3 regions of the Arthrobacter sp. TJ-266 genome follow, and region 2 is predicted to be linked to each of the others. Evidence: riboswitches for the same ligand, from Rfam matches in the RefSeq annotation. Region 2 holds a riboswitch; each other region holds the start of a gene.
What was found. Region 2 has a riboswitch for cyclic di-AMP ahead of AC4D12_RS05900 (C40 family peptidase). Riboswitches for the same ligand answer to the same signal wherever they lie in the genome.
Positions count from the first base shown of each region.

Region 1: another riboswitch for cyclic di-AMP. It lies ahead of AC4D12_RS01095 (M23 family metallopeptidase); the one in region 2 lies ahead of AC4D12_RS05900 (C40 family peptidase).
Region 3: another riboswitch for cyclic di-AMP. It lies ahead of AC4D12_RS14255 (NlpC/P60 family protein); the one in region 2 lies ahead of AC4D12_RS05900 (C40 family peptidase).

Region 1 is NZ_JBZCNC010000001.1:205,011-210,686, reverse strand. Features, by position in the region: gene AC4D12_RS01105 (diacylglycerol/lipid kinase family protein) at 1-756, shown strand, start outside; gene AC4D12_RS01100 (MFS transporter) at 807-2,054, shown strand; gene AC4D12_RS01095 (M23 family metallopeptidase) at 2,051-3,334, opposite strand; cyclic di-AMP (ydaO/yuaA leader) riboswitch at 3,338-3,541, opposite strand; gene AC4D12_RS01090 (siderophore-interacting protein) at 3,705-4,757, opposite strand; gene AC4D12_RS01085 (ABC transporter ATP-binding protein) at 4,754-5,676, opposite strand, start outside.
Region 2 is NZ_JBZCNC010000002.1:236,306-241,981, forward strand. Features, by position in the region: gene coaD (pantetheine-phosphate adenylyltransferase) at 1-459, shown strand, start outside; gene AC4D12_RS05880 (YceD family protein) at 562-1,083, shown strand; gene rpmF (50S ribosomal protein L32) at 1,086-1,289, shown strand; gene rnc (ribonuclease III) at 1,344-2,153, shown strand; gene mutM (bifunctional DNA-formamidopyrimidine glycosylase/DNA-(apurinic or apyrimidinic site) lyase) at 2,154-3,116, shown strand; cyclic di-AMP (ydaO/yuaA leader) riboswitch at 3,231-3,436, shown strand; gene AC4D12_RS05900 (C40 family peptidase) at 3,439-4,284, shown strand; gene AC4D12_RS05905 (NAD-dependent epimerase/dehydratase family protein) at 4,453-5,424, opposite strand; gene AC4D12_RS05910 (alpha/beta fold hydrolase) at 5,421-5,676, opposite strand, start outside.
Region 3 is NZ_JBZCNC010000004.1:556,832-562,507, reverse strand. Features, by position in the region: gene AC4D12_RS14275 (DUF3027 domain-containing protein) at 1-604, shown strand, start outside; gene AC4D12_RS14270 (MFS transporter) at 636-1,919, shown strand; gene serC (phosphoserine transaminase) at 1,931-3,097, opposite strand; gene AC4D12_RS14260 (iron-dependent transcriptional repressor DtxR) at 3,319-4,017, shown strand; cyclic di-AMP (ydaO/yuaA leader) riboswitch at 4,177-4,329, shown strand; gene AC4D12_RS14255 (NlpC/P60 family protein) at 4,335-5,159, shown strand; gene AC4D12_RS14250 (NlpC/P60 family protein) at 5,183-5,676, shown strand, end outside.

The sequences.
Region 1 (5,676 bases), on a different contig from region 2:
GCAGCCGGTGGCGACGGCACCGTCCGGTGCGTGGCCGAGGAACTCGCCGGGACGAACACCATGATGGCGCTCGTGCCGCTGGGCACCGGCAATCTCCTTGCCCGGAACCTCGACATCGCCGTCGATGATCCCGGAGCCGCCGTCGAGGCCGCCTTCCGCGGCACGGAGCGACGGATCGACGTGGTGCACGTGACCGTGGACCGCGCCCAGGACGCGTCGGTGTTCCTCGTGATGGCCGGCGTCGGGTTCGACGCCGCGATCATGTCCGACACCCGGGACGACCTGAAGGACAAGGTGGGCTGGCTCGCCTACGTGGACGCCGGGCTGCGGAACCTCCCCGGGAAGCCCACGCGGAGCAGCATCTCGATCGACGGCGGCAAGCCGTTCGAGCGGCGCCTGCGCAGCGTGATGGGCGGGAACTGCGGCAAGATCATGGGCGGCCTCGAGATCTTCCCGGGCGCGAGGATCGACGACGGACTGATGGACATCATGACCGTGGCCCCGAAGGGCAAGCTGGGCTGGCTCGCGGTGGTCGGCAAGCTGGTGTCCCGCGGGAAGGGCAAGGACCCCTCGCTCGAGTACTTCCAGTGCCGTACCGCGGAGGTGACCCTCCGCGAGCCGCTGGAGGTGCAGCTCGACGGCGACCCGCTGGGCAAGGCGACGCACATGGCGTTCGAGGTCAAGCCAGACGCCCTACGCCTGCGGATGCCCCTCGGGTACAAGGACCCCGCGGTGGTCAGCGACCCGCTACCCTGACGGGTGAGAACCGGGGCCCCGCCCCGGCCCCGATTCCCGTCAGGAGACGAATGCCCTCGCTCGGCGAACTGATCGCTCCGCGTCGGCTCGGTGGCAGCTTCCGGTGGCTGCTCGCCTCCACCTGGACCAGCAACGTCGGTGACGGCATAGCACTCTCGGCGGCTCCCCTGCTGATCGCCTCGGTGACGTCGTCGCCGTTCCTCGTCGCTGCCGGCGCCATGATGCAGATCCTCCCGTGGCTCCTGTTCGGACTCGTGGCGGGATCCGTCGCGGATCACCATGACCGCCGTCGTCTCGTCATGCTCGCCAACGGGGTGCGGGCCCTGATCGTCACGGGCCTCGTGGCGGTGCTCGTGACCGGCCAGGTGAGTATCTGGGTGGTGCTGGTCTCGGCGTTCCTCTACGGCACCGCGGAGGTGTTCGCGGACACGGCAGGCAGCACGCTGCTTCCCATGACGGTCCCGTCGGCAGACCTCGGGCTCGGCAATGCCCGCATGCAGGCCGGGTATCTGGTGGCCAACCAGCTCGTCGGGCCACCGCTCGGCGCCTTCCTCTTCGCGATCGGCTCGTTCTGGCCGTTCACGGTGCAGGTCCTCTGCGTGAGCCTCGCGGTCGTCCTCGTGGCCCGGATGGCGCGGACACCCCGTCCGCAGCAGGAACCTTCGGCCCTCGTCGAGGGCGCCCGCCCCCGTCCCATCCGCGAGGGCCTCGCCTGGCTCCGCGGCAACGCGCCCGTGCGGACCCTGATCCTCATCATCCTGATCTTCAATGTCACGTGGGCTGCTCCGTGGAGCGTCCTCGTGCTCTATGCCACCGACTACCTGGGCCTCACCGCCGTCGGCTACGGACTGCTCGCCACCTCGGCCGCCCTCGGCGGGCTCGTGGGCGTCAGCTCCTTCGCCTGGCTCGAGCGCCGGGTGCGCCTGGCCACGCTCATGCGCGTGTGCCTCAGCCTCGAGGTGGTGATGCACCTGGCCTTCGCGCTCACGACGTCGGCCGCCGTCGCGTACGTGATCATGTTCGGCTTCGGCGTCTACGCCTTCATCTGGGGCACCATCTCGACGACGGTGCGGCAGCGTCTTGTCCCGATGCCGCTCCAGGGGCGGATCGGTTCGGTGAACCTGGTCGGCGTGTTCGGCGGGCTCGTGATCGGGCAGCTGTTCGGCGGGCTCATCGCCCAGGTGTGGGGGCTCACCGGGCCGTGGTGGTTCGCCTTCGCCGGCTCGGCGATCACGCTGGCTCTGATGTGGCGCGCCATCTCCAACATCTCGGCCGCCGCTCCCGCGCTCGAGGGCTAGAGCCAGGGCTGCGGGTCCACCTTCTCGTCGCCGACCATGACCTCGAAGTGCAGGTGGCACCCGGTGGAGTTGCCCGTGCTGCCGACCGCACCGAGCGCACCACCGCGGCTCACGGCCGCTCCCTGCGCGACGTCGATGACGCTGAGGTGGTTGTAAGTGGTCTGCATGCCGTCACCGTGGTCCACGACGATCCGCTGCCCGCCGCCGTAGGCGTGCCATCCCGCCTCGACCACCGTGCCGTCGTCGGCCGCGGTGACGGGGGTGCCGCACGCGCTGGCGTAGTCGAGTCCGGTGTGGAGTTCCGTGCCGTAACCGCCCATGGGATTGACCCGGTGCCCGAAGGTGGAGGCGACGGTCCCCTCGGCGACGGGCACGGCGAAGGCCTCCCGCTCCTGGACCACGGGCGAGACCGACGCCGAGAGGGCACGCGCACTCGCGATGCTCGGGGCGATGCCGTCGGTCGCCGGGCCCGCACTCTCCAGGCGGAAGACCACCTCCGCGCCGGAGGGCGCGGTCACTGCCGGGGCGGCCGCGCCGGCGGTGACGACGGCGGCCGGCAGCGCGGCCGTCGGTGCTGCCGCGGTGGTCGACGGCGCGACCGTACCCATGAGCAGCCCGGCCGAGGCGAGCACCATGCCGGCCGTCGCGGACTGGTCGCGGAGACGGGCCAGACCGGAGCGGTTCCGAGTCCCGTTCCGGCGTGCCCGCGCGCCGTGCGGACGGCTGTGGGAGCGGCGCTCCCGGCGGCTCGGCGTCGGTACGTCCGGCACCTCCGCGCCGGCAGGGGACATCGTGAACAGGGCGTGGGACTGCTCGGCGTGAACGGCCTCGAGCGGAACAGCTGGGGCAGGGTGGGTGGTCGCGGCGTCGGCTCGGCCTCGCAGTTCCCGACGCGTGGGGAACTGCTGTGCGGGAACCTCCAGCGCGGGAGCGCCTGCGGCGGCAGTGTCCGCCTCGGGGGTGCCGACGACGGCGGCGCGGCGACCTGACGCCGGACGGATGGCACGGGCGGCGGGTGCGGCGAGCGGGAGAGGCGCGACGGGCGCCACCGGGGCCACCGGGGTTGCGGACGCATCCGCTGGCGCGACGCCGATCGGGTGGAGCGCATCGTCGATCGAGCGTCGCTCCGGGACCTCTCCACGCGCCTCACCGATCGCAGTGGCCCTCAGGGAGCGGCGGCTGGGCAGCGTGTGGCAGTCGGACCCGAGCAGGACGGGGTGCTGCTGGTGCACGCGAGCGACGGGCGCACGACGGCGCCCGGACGTAACCGTCTGGGTCAACTGCTTACCTCTCTGGGGACGCCGGCGGAGTCAGCTGTCGGGTTCGAGCAAGAGTCGACTCGGCCCCCTGCCAGGCTCCGGTGCGGACCTGCCGGATACGGCAGCGCACCACGAGCACTGTGGGAGGGCTTCACCCCGAGGCGGCCTGCGCCGCCGTGATCGTGGGTCCTCCGCCCCTGTCACGGGTTGGTCAGGCGGTCCGCTGACAGGGTTGGGCGTACGGACCTGGATCACGTCTTCGGGCTTTGCTGCTCACACTGTAGGGGAGGAAACCCGTAGTTACAATTCCGTTATACACGCTGTGGACAATCAGTGGGATACTCCAGAATCCTGCGGAAAGCCGTTGGAAAAATTGAGGTGCGCACCACCCTCAGGTCAGTTCCGCGCGGCCCTTCCGCCAATACCCCATGAAGGCCACCTGCTTGCGGTCCACGCCGACATCGCGCACCAGGTAGCGGCGGAGACCGCGCACCACAGCCGCTTCTCCCGCGATCCACGCGTAGAACGGCTGGGTGCCCGGCGGGCGGTCGGGGTTGATGGTCGACTGGACGATCGCCGTCTCGAGCAGCTGCGGGGTCTCCCACAGGATGGTGCGGTCCACGTCCACGTCCTCCGGCTCGCTGCCGCCCCGTGCGTCCCCGGATCCGGCGAGGGAGACCCAGCCCGGCACCCGGACGGCGTCGCGTACGGCGGCCTCGAGCGGTTCACCGTGCGGCTTGCCGTCGCGCGGGAGCCAGGTGACGGTCACGGACGACGGCGTGTGCAGCTCCTGCACGTCCGCAGCGGTGGGCACCTCCAGGAACGCGTGCCCGCCGACGTCCGCGGGCAGCGACTCGAGGATCGCACCGATCGCGGGCACCGCGGTCTCGTCGCCGGCGAGGAGCACGTGCTGGGCGAGGCCGGGGCTCCACTCGATGCCCCCGTAGGCGCCGGCCGTCAGGCACTGCGCTGCTGCGGCGTTGGGCCCGATCACGCACACGCGGTCACCAGGGCGGCTCGCCGCGGCCCACTCGGCAGCGGGGCCGCCGCGGCCCTCGGCGTCGAGGTGCATCACGAAGTCGACGTCGATCTCCGGGACCGCGCCGTCGCAGCGCGAGGCCCGCACCGTGTAGGTGCGCATGGATCCGCGCTCCTCGGCCTCCATGGCGAGCCAGGACTGGTACCAGCTCGCGCTGTCACCGCTCGCCATCAGGCCCGCGATGTCCGGGCACGGGCGTCCGGCCGAGGGGATGATGATCTTGATCCGGAGGTCGAGGCTGTCCCCGGCCACTCCGAAACCCTTCAGGCACGCCCCGCCGAAGGTGATCCGGCGGAAGTTCGGGCTGAGGTCGCGCACGCGGGTGACGGCGACGTCGAACGCCAGCACCATCGGTTCGGTGTCCGCGGCAGTACGCCGTGCGGTTCGCTCGGTCACGTCGGTCATGATGCTGCCTCCACAGGGGTGGGAACGGAGTCGTGCGGGTTGGGTCGGTAGCCGGCCTGCGGTGGCGCAGGTGCTCCGTGGCTCTCGTGTTTCTCGTTGCTCTCGTGGTCCCGGGCACCGTGGTGGCGCCCGACCGGGACCACCATGGGTGTCGCGGACACGGGGTCCTGGATGATGCGGCAGTCGAGGGTGAAGACCCCGGACACGATCTCCTCGGTGACCACGGCGGCCGGCGGACCCTCCGCGACGATCCTGCCGTCGCGCATGGCGATGAGGTGGTCCGCGTACCGCGCGGCGAGGTTGAGATCGTGCAGCACCATGACCACGGTGGTGCCGGCGCGGCGGTTGAGATCGGTGATGAGGTCGAGCACCTCGATCTGATGGGTGACGTCCAGGAAGGTGGTCGGCTCGTCCAGCAGCAGGATGCCGGTCTGCTGGGCGAGGGCCATGGCGATCCAGACCCGCTGGCGCTGCCCTCCGCTGAGCTCGTCCACGCTGCGGTCGGCGAGCTCCAGGGTGTCGGTGGCCTCCAGTGCGTCGGCCACGGCGGCGTCGTCCTTCGGCGTCCACTGCCGGAACCAGCCCTGGTGCGGGTACCTGCCGCGCCCCACGAGATCGGCCACGCTGATGCCGTCCGGCGCCACGGGCGTCTGCGGCAGGAGGCCGAGCACCCGCGCCACGGACTTCGTGGACTGCTGGTGGATGTCCGTGCCGTTGAGGATCACCGTGCCCTGCGCGGGCTTCAGGAGCCGTGCGAGTCCGCGCAGGAGGGTGGACTTCCCGCAGGCGTTCGCCCCGACGATCACCGTCATCTTCCCCGCGGGCAGGGTCACGGTGAGTCCGTCGACAACGGCCCGTTCGTCGTACGCGAGGGTGATCGCCTCGGCGGCGAGGGTGTCAGCCGTCGCGCCGTCCGCAC
Region 2 (5,676 bases):
GTCGACATCATCACGAGGGCCTCCACCCTGTTCGACGAGGTGATCGTCGCGGTGTCCACGAATCCGGCGAAGACCTACCGGTTCGACCTCGACACGCGCCTGGGGCTCTGCCGGGAGAGCCTCGCCCATCTCGGCAACGCAAGGGTCCTCCCGATGGGCGGTGGCCTCCTCGCCGAGTTCTGCAGGCAGCACGGCGCGAGCGCACTGGTCAAGGGCCTCCGGTCCGGGCCCGACCTCGAGTACGAGCTGCCCATGGCCACCATGAACCGTCACCTCACCGGTGTGGACACCGTGTTCCTGCCGACGGCGGCGGCCTCGGGGCACGTCTCCTCCTCGCTGCTGAAGGAGGTCTTCGCCCTCGGCGGGGACATCGATCAGTTGGTGCCGGAGCCCGTGCTGCGGGCGCTCGCGGCCGGTGGGGGCCGGCCCGTTTTGGGGGAGGAACCCGCTTCGGGCTAAGATGGCACGTCGGTCACATGTTCTACAGGAGTCACCATCACCAGCGATCTCAGCGCGCCCCTGACGTTCAGTGTCAGGGACCTCGGACGAAGTCCGGGGAGTATGCGGGTACTCGAGGAGAACGTACCGGCGCCGAAGGATTTCGGTGTCGCCCTCGTCGGAGTGCAGGAGGGTTCGCCACTCGAACTCGACCTGCGGCTCGAATCGGTCCACGAGGGAATCCTCGTGTCCGGGACGGCCGGCATGGAAGTGACCGGTGAATGCGGCCGGTGCCTGGAGCCCCTGCGGTTCGACCGCGAGGTCGACATCCAGGAGCTGTTCTTCTACGACGACGCGGAATCGCTGTCGGAGGAGGACGAAGAAGTGCACAGGGTGGAGAACGAGACGATCGACCTGGAGCCCGTTCTGCGGGATGCAGTGGTCACCTCGCTGCCCTTCCAGCCGGTGTGCCGGGAGGATTGCCTGGGATTGTGCTCCGAATGCGGAGCACGCCTGAACGACGATCCCGATCACCACCACGAAGTTCTGGACCCCCGCTGGTCAGCCCTTGCCGGGTTGACGGGCACCGCCGCCGAGCATGACGCGGCACCCAAGTCAGAGTCAGACGAGAGAGAAAAGAGTTAGCCGTGGCTGTCCCGAAGCGGAAAATGTCCCGCGCGAATACCCGCGCACGCCGGTCCCAGTGGAAGGCAACCGCCCCCAAGCTGGTCAAGACCCTCGAGAACGGTCGCGTCACCTACAGCCTCGCCCACCAGGCCAAGGTCGTCACCGACTCGGCCGGCACGCCGCTGTTCCTCGAGTACAAGGGCCGGAAGGTCGCCGACGTCTGATGTCGGATCCGGTCCCTGCCTGGCGAAGGTCCGGCGGGGTCGGCTGAAGCTTTCATGAAGAACACCGCAGAACTCACGAAGCGTCTCGGGGTCGACATCGACTCCGAGACGCTTCGTCTTGCCCTGACACACAGGTCCTACGCCTACGAGCGCGGCGGCATCCCCACGAACGAACGCCTCGAGTTCCTCGGCGACTCCGTGCTCGGGCTGTCGGTCACCGATGCCCTCTACCGGGACAACCCCGACCTGTCCGAGGGTGAGCTCGCCAAGCGCCGCTCGGCGGTCGTGAGCACGAAGGCCCTCGCCGGAGTGGCCCGCAGCCTGGACCTCGGCAGCCACGTGCTGCTCGGGCAGGGCGAGAAACTGACGAACGGCCGTGACAAGGCCTCCATCCTCGCGGACACCATGGAGGCCGTGATCGGCGCCGCGTACCTCACGCACGGCATCGAGACGGCCCGCGCCATGGTCATGCGGCTGATCGCCCCCCTCCTCGCCGACTCCGCCGTCCTGGGTGGCGGCACCGATTGGAAGACACGCATCCAGGAGGCGGCTGCAAGCCGACGCCTGGGGCTCATCGACTACCGGGTCGCAGGCGTGGGCCCCGATCACGCGCGCACCTTCACCGCGCGTCTGGTGATCGGTGGCGTCGAGTACGGCTCCGGTACAGGGCCGTCCAAGAAGGAGGCGGAACAGGCCGCCGCCGCGGAGACCTGGGTGCTGCTGTCGGGCGGCGCGACCGACCCCGACGCGCCGCAGCCCGTCCTGCCGTCGGGCGCCCCGGAAGCCTCGCACCCCTCGGATTCCCACGCACCCCCGTCACTGCCCGGGGCCGTGATGTCCCGCACGCACGACAACGGTTCCTGAGTGCCTGAACTCCCGGAGGTCGAGGTCGTCCGGCGCGGGCTCGCGCGATGGGTGACGGGCCGGACGATCCAGGACGTGGAGGTCGTGGACCCCCGCTCCCTGCGCAGGCACCTCCTGGGCGCCGAGGACTTCCGACAGAACCTCGAGGGTGTCACGGTGCGGGACGTGGTGCGCCGCGGCAAGTTCCTGTGGATGCCCCTCGAGGAGGCGGCCGGCAGCGAGCAGGCGCCGACCGTCGCGCTCATGGCCCATCTCGGCATGAGCGGCCAGCTGCTCATCGAGGAGCCCGGGGCGGCACGGGAGAAGCACCTCAAGGTCCGGCTCGGACTGTCCCCGGCGACCGGACCGGACGGCGAGCGTCTGCCCACGGACCTCCGGTTCGTCGACCAGCGGATCTTCGGCGGCATGTTCCTCGCCGATCTCGACCCCACGGGCGACGGCGGTGCAGGCGGCCTCGGCGCCGAGCAGCTGACGCTGATCCCGAGGCAGGCCGCGCACATCGCCCGCGATCCGCTGGACCCGATCTTCTCCACCGCGACCTTCCACCAGCGGCTGCGTGCCCGCAGGACGGGGCTGAAGCGTGCGCTCCTCGATCAGGGCCTCATCTCCGGCATCGGGAACATCTACGCGGACGAGGCCCTCTGGGCGGCCCGGCTGCACTACGCCCGGCCGACCGACACCATGCGCCGCCCCGACACCGATCGGGTCGTCGACGCCGTGCGTGGGGTCATGGAGCGTGCGCTGGAAGCCGGCGGCACGAGTTTCGACTCGCTCTACGTCAACGTTAACGGTACCTCCGGCTACTTCGCCCGCGAACTGGAGGCCTACGGGCGCGAGGGTGAGCCCTGCCGCCGGTGTGCCGCGGCAGGCCGTGTCACCCTGATGCGACGAGAGTCCTTCATGAACCGTTCGTCCTTCTTCTGCCCCGTCTGCCAGCCGCGTCCGCGGTCGGCGAGATTATAGTCATCAGCGCCGCCGAGGCCAGACTGCGAGGCAGGCGTGATCCGAACGTGACAGGAACGTGATCGCCGCGTACCGTTGTTCCAGCGTCCGCCCACCTCGGGGGGTCGCCCTTCCTCTCTTTGCCTAACCCTGTCGATGAGGACGGACCGTTCGAACAACACATTCGACAGGGGCGGGGGAACCGAAAGCGGGCTTTCTCACAAGTCCTAGGGGTAAAGGCACGCATTGACCGGCACTGGGGCGGCGGTCGATGACATGACGTGTCCGGATGTCCCATCCGAACCCGACAGCTAACTTCGTAGGCATCGGGAAAGGCAACAACATGTCACAGAACCGTCATATCGCGCGCCACCGGGCCGTTCCGTCGCGCACCAACCCTCTCGTCACCGCCTCACGCGCCGTCGGCGCAAGCGCCTCGGCCGCAGGTAAGCCCGCCGTCGTCGTCGTCGCCGCCTCCGGCATCCTCTTGGGAGCAGCGCTCCCGGCCAGTGCCGCGGGCGAGGTGACCGTCGGCACCGCCGCCGCCACCACCGCACCGGTCACCACCGTCGCGGCTCCCGCGGCAGGGACCTACACGGTCCGGTCCGGCGACACGCTCGGCGGCATCGCAGCGGCCCACGGCGTCAGCCTGGACACGCTCTTCGCGGCCAACGGTCTCGGACACGGCTCCGTGATCTACCCGGGGCAGACGATCGCCCTGGGCGGCGCACCGGTTGCGCAGCAGTCGGCGGTCGCGGCTCCCGCAGCCGCTCCTGCTGTCTTCTCGGCGTCCACGTCGACGCAGGGCGCGGGCAACACGACCGGCCTCACCACGCAGTCCGCATCCTCCATCACTCCGATGTCCGGCATCGTCGGAACGGCGATGAGCGGCGAGGGTTCCGGTTACGTCTACGGGGGCACGTCCTTCGGCGCCTGGGACTGCTCCGGCTTCGTGCAGTGGGTGTACGCCCAGCACGGCGTACAGCTGCCCCGTGTGACCTACGCGCAGTTCGACGCGCTGCAGCCGACGACCACCCCGCAGCCGGGAGACCTCGTCAGCCAGAACGGCGGCAGCCACGTGGGAATCTACCTGGGCAACGGGCAGATGATCAGCGCGCTGAACCCCTCGCAGGGAACGCAGGTCCACCCCGTCACGGCGATGGCCGTGGATGGGTACTACACGCGCTAGGCCATTGGCCTGCAGCGCCGGGTACAGCGAAACGAAGGACGGGATGCAGAGCATCCCGTCCTTCGTCATTCCCAGCCGCTACGCGTCATGGCTGTTCTGCAGCGCGGCCGTAGTGCCGGATGATCCGCCGTCCGATGACCGGGGAGCAGACCCGAATGGCCGCGGTCCTCAGACGCCGCCGTAGTGGGCAGCGAGCCTCCGGAAGCCCTCGTCGATACTGACGGACGGGCTCCAGTCGAGCACCTGCCGCGTCCGCCGCTGGTCGAACCAGTGGGCGGTGGAGAGCTGTTCGGCAAGGAACCGGGTCATCGGTGGCTCGTCCTCGCGTCCCAGGCGCATCCACGCGCGTTCGATCACGGCGCCGGCCCCGCGGGCCACACTGCCGGGGATCGACCAGCGTGGAGGTTCCACGCCCCCCGCCCTGCAGATACCTGTGAGGAGTTCGGCGATGGGTCGGGGTTCGCCGTTGGTGACCACGACGGCCCGACCGGCGGCGGCGTCCATCCTGGCGAGGCACGCGACGATCGCCGACGCCGCGTTGTCCACATACGTGGTGTCGATCAGGGATGTGCCGTGGCCGAGCAGCGGGAGCCGCCCACGCCGGGCGCGTTCGATCACCCGCTCCACGAGCTGGGTGTCGCCGGGGCCCCAGACGACGTGCGGCCGGACCGCCGCCACGCGGAGGTCGGTCCCGGACCGACTGAGCGCCAGGACTTCGGCTGCGGCCTTCGTCCGTGCGTAGGTGCCCCGCGCCCGCTCGGGATCGGCGGGTCCGGCGGGTGCGCCCACCAGTGAGGCCCCGAGGTGCGCAACGGAGGGGGAGGAGACGTGGACGACGTCGGCGACACCATGCCGGACCGCGGCGTCGAGGACGTACCGCGTGCCATCGACGTTGATGCGCCGGAAGTCCTCGAGTGCACCCGTGAAGGAGACCTTGGCCGCGAGGTGGATGATCGCGCTGCATCCGCGTGCGGCGTCCTCCACCGCGCCGGCGTCGTCGACGGAACCCAGGACGTCCGTGGCCCCGACCACGTTCGAGGGCCTGCGCTGGAAGCACCGGACGTCCTCGCCGGCCGAGACGAGATGCTCGGCGACGGATCGGCCGAGCATCCCGCTCGCACCCGTGACGAGGACGGTCACGGCGTGCCGGCCCGCCGGCCCGCGAGGAACGTGGCGCTCCAGGCGGCCACCCGGGTGCGGTCGATCTTCGCGTTGTGCCGGACATCCACGGGAAGCGCGGGCACCGTGAGCACGGCGGCCAGCTCGATTCCGCGGGTACGCGCTGCAGCACGGGCAGCCTCGGCCAGGCTCGGTTCAGCCAGTGCGGGGCGCTTCGGGGTGGCGTCCGGCTCGACGACGGCGACGACCGCCTGGGTGCCGACCGGACCCACA
Region 3 (5,676 bases), on a different contig from region 2:
CACGGACCTCGACGTGCCCGCCGACGGAGCGTCGGAGACGCCCGAAGCTCCGCGCAGGCCCCGTGCCGCGCGGCGCGTGCCGAAGTCCGACGCCGTCCTCGAAGCAGCCGTGGAGAGAGCCCGTCTCGGCGTGCTCGAGGTGGCGCCCGAGGCCCAGGTGGGCCGTCACGTGTCCGCCGTCGTGGACGGTGAGCGGCTCGTCACGCACCGGTTCGAGGCCTTCGTGCCCGGGTACGGGGGATGGCAGTGGTACGCGACCGTGGCACGGGTGGCCAGGAGCAAGGACGTGACGGTCTGCGAGGTCGGTCTGCTGCCCTCCTCCGCCGCACTGCTGGCGCCCGAATGGCTACCGTGGTCCGAGCGGGTGCGGCCCGAGGACACCCAGACCGAGGATGCGCAGGGCGAGCATACCGGGCCCGAGCAGGCGGAGTCCGCGCACACGGAGGACGCGCAGCCGGCAGGCGCTGAGTCCGCAGGCGCGGAGCCCGACGGCGGGGATGTGGACACGATCCACGACGATCCGTCCGACAGCACTCCGCTCGACCGTGACCCGTCCGGCCTCGATCCGCTGCACGACGACACCGGGCGGCCCGACGCCGGGTGACCGGTCCGCGGAGCCGAGAAGGGAGCAGGGCATGGTGAGTACGTTCCGTTCCCTCGGTATCCACAACTACAAGCTGTGGTTCATCGGTGCGCTGATCTCCAACATCGGCACCTGGATGCAGCGGACGGCCCAGGACTGGCTCGTCTACGACATCCTCACGGAGCAGAACGCCTCGGCCCTCGGCATCGTCATGGCCCTACAGCTCGGGCCGCAGCTCGTGATCGCCCCATGGGCCGGACTCATCGCCGACACGGTGGACCGCCGCGCTCTCCTCATCGCGACGCAGGTCGCGATGGCCCTGCTCGGCGTGGGCCTCGGCGTGATGGTGATCATGGACGTGGCCCTCCTGTGGCACGTGTACGCCTTCGCCCTCGCACTCGGGATCGTCTCGGCGTTCGACGCACCGGCGCGTCAGGCCTTTGTCTCCGACCTGGTGCGCGACGATCACCTACCGAACGCGGTGGCCCTCAACAGTGCGTCCTTCAACGGCGCGCGCCTGGTGGGACCGGCCGCGGCGGGGCTGCTCACCGCGGGCGTCGGCCCGGGCTGGGTCTTCATGATCAATGCGCTCACGTTCGGCGCCATGGTCTACGTCCTCCTGGTGATGCGCAGGTCCGAGCTCAACCGGCAACCGCGGCAACCGGCGGGCAAGGGCCGCATCCGCGCAGGCTTCCGCTACGTGCGCGGACGTCCGGACCTCATGGTGGTGATGCTGGCCATCTTCATCGTGGGGACATTCGGGCTGAACTTCGCGGTATTCATCGCGGCGATGGCCCGGACCGAGTTCGGCCAGGACGCAGGCGTCTTCGGCGTGCTCTCCTCGGTCATGGCGGTCGGCTCGGTGGCCGGCGCCCTGCTGTCCGCGCGGCGGGAGCGGCCGCGCCTCCGCTTCATCTTCGGGGCGTCGGCGGCCTTCGGCCTGGCCTGCGTGCTGGCCGCCGTGGCACCGAACCTCTGGCTGTTCGGGCTCGCGCTCATGCCGGTCGGCCTCTTCGCCCTGACCCTGATGACGAGCGCCAACGCCTACGTGCAGACCACCACCGAGCCCGCGATGCGCGGGCGCGTGATGGCGCTCTACTTCGCGATCTTCCTCGGCGGGACGCCCCTCGGGGCGCCCGTGGTGGGGTGGGTGTCCGACGCCTTCGGTCCCCGGTGGAGCCTCGGGGTCGCCGCGGCGTCCGGTCTCCTGGCTGCGGCGATCGGGATCTTCTGGGCCTGGCGGTACCACGAGGTGCGGCTCCGGTACGACCGCACCGCCCCGCGCCGCCTCCGGATCGAGCACGAGGCGGGCGTCGAGGAGAGAGCCGCCGAGTAGGCGGCCACGGCCTACCCGAGCAGGTGCTCCACCGTGTGGTCGATGCACGCGATCAGCGCCGAGACGTCGTCCGGCTCGATCGACACGAAGGTGGCGATGCGCAGCTGGTTGCGGCCGAGCTTGCGGTACGGCTCGACGTCCACCACTCCGTTGGCGCGGAGGATCGCGGCCACACGTGCGGCGTCCACGGTCTCCTCGAAGTCCACCGTGACGATCACGTTCGAACGGTCCTCCGGCCGCGTGACGTAGGGGGACGCGACCGATGAGGCCTCGGCCCAGGCGTACAGGCGCCCTGCAGAGTCCGCGGTGCGCGCCGTGGCGAACGGCAGTCCGCCCTCGGCGTTCAGCCACTGCACCTGGGCGTCGAGGGTCACGAGGGTGGAGAGCGAGGGCGTGTTGTAGGTCTGGTTCAGGCGGGAGTTCTCCACCGCCGTCTGCAGGTCGAGGAAATCGGGGATCCACCGCCCGCCCGCCCTGATACGCGCCACGCGGTCGAGCGCCGCGGGGGAGAAGAGCCCCAGCCACAGCCCACCGTCGGAGGCGAAGTTCTTCTGCGGGGCGAAGTAGTAGACGTCCGTCTCGGCGACGTCCACGTGCAGCCCGCCGGCCGCGGAGGTGGCGTCGATGACCGTCAGGGCGCCGTCGTCCGTCCCGTCCACGCGCCGTACGGGCGCCGCGACGCCGGTCGAGGTCTCGTTCTGCGGCCAGGCGTAGGTGTCCACGCCCGCCTCCGCGACGGCATCCGGACGAGCGCCCGGAGGGGACGTGATGATGCTCGAGGGCTCGAGGAACGGGGCCTTGTCCGTGGCCGACGCGAACTTCGATCCGAACTCACCGAAGGAGAGGTGCTGCGCCTTCGCCTCCACGAGACCGAACGCCGCCGCGTCCCAGAAGGCTGTGGATCCGCCGACGCCGAGGATCACTTCGTAGCCCTCGGGGGCGCCGAAGAAGGTCATGAGGCCCTCGCGGACGTCACCCACGAGGTTCCTGACGGGCGCCTGGCGGTGCGAGGTGCCGAGGAGCGTGCTGCCCGCGCGCACGAGGGCGTCCAGCTGCGCGCCGCGCACCTTGGACGGGCCCGCGCCGAAGCGGCCGTCGGCGGGCAGGAGGTGGTCGGGGATGCGCGGCAGGTCGGTCAAGGATGCTCCAGGTGGTCGGCGGCGGCGTGTGCCCCTCATTCTGCCCCAGCCCGGGCACGCGGCCCCTGTCCGTGACGGGCCCGCGACGGCGGCGCGGTACCCGCGCGGGACGGCGCCGCAGGCGCGCGCGCACCGGCCCTGCCCGTCGCCATGGGTTAACCTTGGGAAGCGTGGCGAGGCGCAGGCTGAGGCGGACCTGACCGCCGGCCGCGCGCGGCCCTCCAGCCGCGAACCCGCACCGCACCAAGGAGCTGAACCGCATGACGGACCTCATCGACACCACCGAGATGTACCTGCGGACCATCCTCGAGCTCGAGGAGGAGAACATCGTGGCGCTCCGGGCACGGATCGCCGAGAGGCTGCGGCACTCCGGGCCCACCGTCTCGCAAACGATCGGACGCATGGAGCGCGACGGGCTCGTGGTGGTCTCGGGGGACCGGCATCTCGAACTCACGGAGGTGGGACGCCGCCGGGCCACGGAGGTCATGCGCAAGCACCGTCTGGCCGAGCGCCTGCTCAGCGACGTGATCGGCCTCGACTGGGCGTACGTGCACGACGAGGCCTGCCGGTGGGAGCACGTCATGAGCGAGCGCGTGGAGCGCAGGCTCTACGAACTGCTGGGCAAGCCCTCGCAGTCCCCGTACGGTAATCCCATCCCCGGCCTCGAGGCGCTCGGTGGCGTCCAGACCGAGCAGTTCACCGACGGCGTCGTGACGCTCCTGGCCGCCATGGGCACGTACTCACCCGAGAGCGCCGTGACCCTCGTCCGGCTCGCCGAGCCCATCCAGGTGGACCCGGAGCTCCTCACCCAGCTCGACGAGGGCGGCCTGCGACCCGGCGCGAGCCTGAGCCTGGAATCGGTGGGCGGCTACGTGTCGGTCCGCGTCCCCGGGGTCGAGGGCGCCCTCGAACTGCCTCCCGAAGTGGCCTCGCACGTCTTCGTGTCGGTCGACGCCTGACCCTTCCCGGGAGCGCCGCACGGTGGCCGGAAAGGCAAGCAGCCTGAGGACCGTGACCAGAACGTGACATACCGCTGGTTCTCGGGTAGCCTTCATCCCGTGCCAAATTCGCTCTAGATCCGGCACCCTCCTGCAAATCGCCTAGCTCTGCCATTGCTCGAGGTCCGTTCGCACCATTCGCATGGCAGAGGCGGGGGAACCAATTTGTGGACTTCTTTCGAGAGGTCCTTGGGGTTAAGTCGCTGCTCGCAGCGGCCGGGTGACTCCCATCCGAATCCGACAGCTCACCTCGCAGGCGTTGGGAGAGGTAATCCAACGTGTCCACCAGCACCACGCTGGGCCGCCACCGCGCGCCCCAAACCGTCAGCCCGCTGACCGCACTGTCCGCCGCCGTCTCGTCCAACGCAGGATCAGTCGGCCGCCAGGCAGCCGTCATCGTCGCAGCGTCGGGTCTCGTGCTCACCGCCGGTCTGCCGGCTCACGGAGCGGCTTCCGCCGAGCGTGAGGCCCAGGCCTCCACCCTCACCGTCTCCCGCGTCGTCACCGCCGAGGTCACCGTCCCGGCCACGGCCGAGGTCGCGTTCGAGCTCGTCCCGGTCGCCGTCGAGAAGGCGCCGGAGAAGGCGCCGGAGCCGGCTCCCGTCGTCGTCGAGGCGCCCGTTGCCGCGCCGACTCCGGCACCCGTGGTCGTGCAGGCGCCGGCGCCCGTCGCCGTGCAGGCTCCGGCACCGGTCGCCGTGCAGGCTCCGGCACCCGTCGCCATCGTCGCCGCCCCGGCTCCCGTCGCCGTGGCGCAGCCCGCTCCCGCGCCGGCCGCCCCCGTCGCCGCCGCCTCCGGTGTGGCCGACGGGCTCGTCGGCAGTGCCTACGCGCAGATCGGCGTGGCGCAGGACTGCACGGCCATGGTCGAGAAGGCACTGCGCTCGGTCGGCAAGTCGGTCGGCGACCTCGCACCGGGTCAGTTCTTCCAGTACGGCGATGTGGTGGGTTCGCCCGCTCCCGGCGATCTGGTCATCACCGGCGGCCACGTCGCCATCTACGTCGGTAACGGCCAGGTCATCAGCGGCGGTCTGAACGGTATGAACACCGGTCTGCACAGCCTGTCCGACCTCCCCGGCGCCAGCTTCGTCCGCGTCCGCTAAACCCCTCATACCCGGAGACCTTCATGACACGCGCCACGATCGCCCGCCACCGCGGGGACACGCAGAGTTTCTCGGACCTCGCGAGGGCCGTCACCAGCAACGCCGGCGGCATGGGACGGCAGGCTGCGGTCATCGCCGCAGCCTCCGGTCTCGTCCTCACCAGCGGCGTCGCCGCCAACGCGGCGGACCTCCAGCCGCAGCGTGAGGTCGCTACCACCAAGCTGACCGTCACCGTCGAGCGGACCGCGGTCGTCGCGGCGAACACCACGACCGTCGCCTTCAACCGGACGCCTGTCAAGGTCCAGGCCGCTCCCGTGGTCGTCCCTCCTCCGGCACCCGCTCCCGTGGTCGAGGCTCCGGTTGCCGCCCCGGCGCCCGCTCCGGTCGTCCAGCCCGCAGCGGTTGCACCGGTCGTCGCTCCGGCTGTCGTGGCTCCTGCTCCCGTGGTCGCAGCGCCCGTCGCCGCTCCGGTCGCGGCGCGCGTCGCAGCTCCCGCTGCTCCCGCAGTTGCCCCGCC